2 regions of the Bombilactobacillus sp. ESL1092 genome follow, and region 1 is predicted to be linked to the other one. Evidence: riboswitches for the same ligand, from Rfam matches in the RefSeq annotation. Region 1 holds a riboswitch; the other holds the start of a gene.
What was found. Region 1 has a riboswitch for lysine ahead of AC3B6Y_RS04490 (amino acid permease). Riboswitches for the same ligand answer to the same signal wherever they lie in the genome.
Positions count from the first base shown of each region.

Region 2: another riboswitch for lysine. It lies ahead of lysA (diaminopimelate decarboxylase); the one in region 1 lies ahead of AC3B6Y_RS04490 (amino acid permease).

Region 1 covers NZ_CM176594.1:977,846-981,030, forward strand. Annotated here, with positions in the region: gene AC3B6Y_RS04490 (amino acid permease) at 1-1,308, opposite strand, end outside; lysine riboswitch at 1,391-1,572, opposite strand; gene AC3B6Y_RS04495 (ECF transporter S component) at 1,853-2,446, shown strand; gene AC3B6Y_RS04500 (cation:proton antiporter) at 2,570-3,185, shown strand, end outside.
Region 2 covers NZ_CM176594.1:1,524,065-1,527,249, reverse strand. Annotated here, with positions in the region: gene dapD (2,3,4,5-tetrahydropyridine-2,6-dicarboxylate N-acetyltransferase) at 1-381, opposite strand, end outside; gene lysA (diaminopimelate decarboxylase) at 388-1,707, opposite strand; lysine riboswitch at 1,810-1,989, opposite strand; gene AC3B6Y_RS07115 (aspartate kinase) at 2,161-3,185, shown strand, end outside.

The sequences.
Region 1 (3,185 bases):
TACAAAGGCATCAATATTTTGTCCACCGATGACTAGGATACACAAAATTAAAGCAATAATTGGTCCTAAAGGAAATAACTTAGCGTGGTATTTGAGTTCACTTAAATCATGACCTTGTAGCACAAAGGCTCTCCGGAAACGATAATGACTTAAGGCAATGCCAACCCAAGCGATGAAGCCGGTTAAGCCAGAAGCGGCCACTAACCACATATAAATCTTTTGCCCAAAGATGCTGGTTGCGAAAGTTAATAAAGAAATTAACATAGTAGCGCTTAAAGCCAGTAAAGGAATACCATGTTTGGTTGTTTTGCCAAACGCTTTAGGAGCGTAATTTTCGTGTGCTAAGGCATATAACATTCTTGTCGAAGCATAAGCACCAGAATTAGCTGAGGAAAGTACGGCTGTTAAAACAATGGCATTCATTAAGCTGGCGGCAAAAGCTAGTCCAGCACGTTTAAAGACTAGGGTAAATGGCGAAACAGCAATATTACCATTAGCCGCACTCAATAAATTCTTGCTGGTGTAAGGAATTAAAGCAGCAATCACAAAGATAGATAAAATGTAAAATAATAAAATCCGCCAAAAGACTTCTTTAATGGCCTTCGGTACTGCATGTTCTGGATCTTCTGATTCCCCCGCGGTTACACCAACTAATTCAGTTCCTTGGAAGGAAAAGCCGGCAATTAAGAAGACATTTAAGATGGCTGGAAAGCCGCCAACAAAGGGGGCCTTTTTATAAGTGAAGTTCTTTAAACCAGCAGCCGGATGATACATAATTCCTAAAATCATGGCAAAGCCAATGATTAAGAAGACGATAACCGTCACCACTTTAATTAAAGATAACCAATATTCGGTTTCACCGAAGGTAGAAACGGTTAAAGCATTAATCAAAAAGATCACGACTAAAATGAGTAAACTCCAAATCCAACCGGGAGTATGGGGCAACCAGTATTGAATCAATAATGCAGCTGTCGAGATATCAATCGCAACAGTAATAGCCCAGTTGAACCAGTAATTCCACCCCATCGCAAAGCCTAGTGCGGGGTCAACATATTTAGCATTATAGGTAGCAAAAGAACCCGAAACGGGTAAATGAGTGGCTAATTCACCTAAACTAGTCATTAAAAAGTAAACCATGATCCCCATGGCCAGATAGGCGATTAAGCCGCCCCCCGGGCCAGCTTTAGAAATTGTCGAACCTGAGGTCATGAATAAACCAGTTCCAATACAACCGCCTAAAGCGATCATGGAAACATGGCGGTTTTTAAGATTGCGTTGTACGTGATCTTGTGAACCTTTTTCTGCCATAAAAAAATCCTCCTAAGTGAGAAGGACTCTAAAAACGATTAAAGCCTCTTTACGAAAATCGTAAAGAGGCTACTAGTATAAAATCGTAGATAGCGCCCCGCAATTGTTATTAATTGCGACAGTCTCAGACTTATTCAATCTGAACCCAACAGTGAATAAATGAAGTTAAACACCATTTCGGCTAAAAGTCCTTTCACGTTCAGGCTTAGATTCTTCATAATCGACTGAACGTTACTCTTAAATTTAGCAACCTCTTCTTTGATTGTTTGCTTTATAATTTTAGCGCAAATTGTTGGAAAGTCAAGCCAACTTAAAGCAAGTAGTGGTAATTGGTGAAAAGTCAATTAATCCAAAATGGTTCGGTTAAAAAGAACTCATTTGAATAAGCTTTAACCGGCTAATTTAACAATTGGTATAGTTTTGGCAGCTGCTAAGCTTTAATTGCTCGCAAGTCTAGCTAGTTTTTTGAAAAATGGTATACTTATTATTGATTTTAATCTAGTAACCAAGAATTGATTTTGATGATTGGGGTAGGGAGAAAACATTGCGTAAAAGTAAAGCTTATAAAATTGCCATTCGGGCGATTTTGATTGCCATTATTTTGATTCAATCAATGACGCCATTTTTAGGTTATATTCCTTTAGGGGTACTTAATGTTACAATTATTCATATCACAGTTATTGTGGCAGCAATTGTGTTAGGCCCCAACGATGGAGCTTTGATTGGTTTTATTTGGGGGTTAGGTTCATTAATACGTGCTTATGCAGCGCCGTCTAGTATTTTGGACACGATTGTGTTTACCAATCCGGTGATCTCGGTCTTGCCACGGATTTTAGTTGGCTACTTTGCTGGTTGGGTTTACCGCTGGTTATCTAATAAGCTGAAAAGTAAAACGCCAGCAATGGTGGTCGCTGCTGCTATTGGAGCATTAACCAATACATTATTAGTTTTAGGTTTAATGCGGATTCTTTATGCTTCAGCGATGGCGGCATCTTATAAAGTGCCGGTTAAAGGATTAAATTGGGCAATCATGGGAGTCGTTGGCAGTAATGGGGTGCCAGAATTATTGGCGGCGGTGATCATTGTACCGATTATTTCCTTAGCTATTTTTAAAGCTAATAAGTTTTTGGAGCGCTAATCCAGCAAGTATCGGGGTTATAAAGAACAATTAATGTATTGCTAATAAGATTATTGTTCCCATTTTCTTCAGTCAACCAATAATTAACTCACAGCTGCCTATTCAACAATAAGGGGGAAATTTGTGTCATTATTTTTTACATGCTTGTTGTTAATTAGTGCAACTATTGCAGCTAATATCATTTATTCACTTTATCCAAAAATTCCGTTAGCTTTTTATCAAATTGCCACGGGTTTTGCTTTGTCTTGGCTACCGGAATTTACACACTTTAATTTAAAACCCGGAATTTTCTTTTTGATTATTATTGCACCACTCATGTTTAATGATGGTCAGAATACAGACTTTCATAGTTTAAAAAGTAATTTTCGTAATGTGTTGTCATTAGCGATTGTACTAGCCATTTTAACGATTGTTGTGGGCGGCTTTTTCATTCACTGGCTGTGGGATGCTTTACCATTAAGTTTGGCTTTAGCTTTAACAGCTATTGTGGCGCCTACCGATGCAGTGGCGGTTTCTTCCATCACTGCCGATATTGAAGTGCCAGAATCTTTAATGCAGAATTTAGAAAATGAATCGTTATTTAACGATGCCTCGGGCTTAGTGGCTTTAAATTTGGCGCTCGCAGCGTTTGTCACCGGAAAATTTAGTATTTGGCATAGCGTTGGGACTTTTTTGACGACTTTTGTCGGTGGAGTTATTGTGGGCATTTTGTTAGGATTAGTACTCGTTAGTATCCAAA
Region 2 (3,185 bases), 550 kb from region 1:
AATCATGGTTTCGGCACCAATTTGAGCACCAATATTGATCACGGCCCCCATCATCACCACGGCCTGATCACCAATTTGTACGTGATCACGAATCAAAGCTCCAGGTTCAATCCGCGCATTAACATTCTGAATATCTAACAAAGGCACCGCTGAGTTACGCGCTGTTACTGTTAAATGTTGAGCTGTAATGACGCTTTGGTTAACTTGTAAGAACTCTTGTATCTGAGCATAATCGCCATAAACAACTCCGACTTGCTCACCGACAAAGCTTTCAATTCCAGCTACCGCTTGTAACTTAGATAAATCGCCCTTAATTACTACTTGAACCGGCGTTTTCTTAGGTGCTTGACTAATAAAATTAATAATTTCTTGTGTATTCATCAAAAATCACTCTTCTCCAGTTACTTGATAATCTTGATCTAAACGAAGTAAATCCATCGGTGTTTCTCGTTTGACAACTACTTGGCTATGCCCACGTTCGGCAAAAACCACTGCCGGACGTGCTACGCGGTTATAGTTGGAAGCCATTGAATAACCATAAGCACCCGTATCTAAGATTGCTAAAATATCGCCCGGCTGCGTTGGCGGTAAAGGTTGATTCTTAACTAAGATATCACCAGATTCACAATAACGTCCTGCAATAGTTACCGTTTGTGTTGGTTTAGCTTGTGGTGCTTTCGCTAACACAGCAGTATAATCCGCTTGGTATAAAGCGGGGCGAATATTATCACCCATGCCCCCATCTACCGTGACAAAATTACAAATCCCAGCCACTTTTTTATGGGTTCCAATTGAATAAAGACTGACTCCGGCGGCCCCGACTAAAGAACGTCCCGGTTCAATCCAAATTTCCGGTAAGGGTTGTGAGGCTAATGGCCAAGCTTGCTGTAATGTTTGAACAATGGCTTGGACAAATTGTTTAGGCGCCAAATCCTCGTCACTTGCGACATACTGAATACCAAAGCCGCCGCCGAGATTTAAGACTTGTGGTACAAATTGAAATTTTTGGTACCAACTGGCGACTAACTGACATAATTTTTTAACTAACAATTCAAAACCTTCAACAGCCATGATTTGGGAACCGATATGGGCATGTAAACCAATAACTTGTAATTGTGGTTCCGCCAAAGCCTGTTGTAAGGCAGCTTGTGCTTGCTGTGATTGCACATCAAAGCCAAACTTGCTGTCAATTTGCCCAGTTTGATCATATTCATGGGTATGTGCTGAAATACCAGGCGTAATGCGTAGCATAATCGCCACTTTTCGCTGAGGATAACTTTCGTGTAGCAATTGTGTCAACATGTTTAATTCATCAAAATTGTCAACAATGATGACTCCAATCTGATTTTGCACGGCGTAATTTAATTCTGCTAATGATTTATTATTACCATGAAAACTAATCTGCGCGGCGGGAAATCCGGCTTGTAATGCCGTCATCATTTCTCCTAAAGAAACTACATCAACATGTACTTGTTCTTGTTGCATCACTTGATAAATAGCTTTCACAGCAAAAGCTTTGCTGGCATAACTAATCGTGGCGTTAACGCCGGCTTGTTGAAAAGCTTGCTGAAATTGATGAACTTGTTGCCGAATTTTGGCGACATCATACACAACCAATGGTGTTTGATATTTATGTGCTAAATCCAGGGCATCGCAGCCCCCGATTGTCAAATGTCCTTGCGCGTTTAATGCCATTGCTGACTGCATGATTGCGACCTCCAGTAAAAATAAAAATTAATAATAAAAAAGGTCCTTTTGCTCGCTTTCGAACAAAAGAACCCATCATTCATTGCTAAAATTATGGCATTAGTTTGTCGTAAGCGCTCCGTAGAGATATTTTTCTACGACAGTCCATAATTTATTCAATTATGTCCCAGAATTTAAGCCCCGGCCTTTGGACTTAATCCTTCGGCAATCGCCCCTTTCACTATATTCTCAGCTGACCAGCTCCTATAGTTACTCTTGTTGATTGCGACCTCTTCGATATGTAAAATATTATAATTAATTAAAATATTTGTCAAGCTATTTTAATTTATTTCGGCAGATAGTTAAAAAATAAGTAGTTGCAGATTAAAAAATAAATGTTAGAATGCAAATTAATCCCCTAATAATTTTAATAATTGGGTAATAATTGATCAAGCAGAGAGGAATTCGTTAGTTATGAAAGTTATTAAATTTGGTGGTAGTTCGCTAGCCACTGGTTCACAATTTCAAAAAATTATTGCCATTATTCGAGCTGATCCTCAGCGCCGCATTATCGTCACTTCCGCTCCCGGTAAAAGATTTTCCCAAGATACCAAAGTAACCGATTTGCTAATCAAATACAGTCAATTAGTTATTAACCATCAGGATTTTACCCCCATTGTGACCGAAATTTGGCAACGTTACGTCGAAATTGCCCAAACTTTTGGTTTATCGAGTCTGCAAATTGCTGACTTAAAGCACCAATTAGACATTTTACCCATTACCACTTTCGCCAATAATGATTATTTAACCGCCGCGTTTAAAGCCCATGGTGAAAAGTTAACCGCCCAATTATTAGCCCTGATCTTGCAACATCAAAATCTTGATGCCCAATACATATCACCGCAAGATCTCGGTTTATTAGTTAGTGATCAACCTCATGATGCTGAAGTTTTACCGCAAACTTATCTTAACCTCAAAAAAATTAAGCTCCAACACCAATATTATATTGTGCCCGGTTTTTATGGCCTCACGGAAAAGCAACAAATTGCGACCTTTTCCCGCGGCGGTTCTGATATTACTGGGGCCATTTTAGCTAAGGGATTTCAAGCTGATCTTTATGAAAATTTCACAGATGTCGACGCTATCTATGCGGCTAATCCCCAAATCGTTGAGCATCCTCAAGCTATCAAAACTATGACTTACCGGGAATTACGTGAATTATCCTATGCTGGTTTTTCTGTTTTTCATGATGAAGCGCTCATTCCGGCCATTCAAGCCCAAATTCCGATTAATGTCAAAAATACTAATCATCCCGATTTACCAGGAACTTTAATTGTACCTGAAAAAGACTTTCACCCTCAACAATTAATGACGGGGGTGGCCACGTCCAACCATTTTGTGGCTCTCTATTTGCACCGTTATTTACTCAACAAAGAAGTGGGCTTCACACTCAAATTACTACAAATTTTTTATAAATATCATATCTCTTACGAACATAT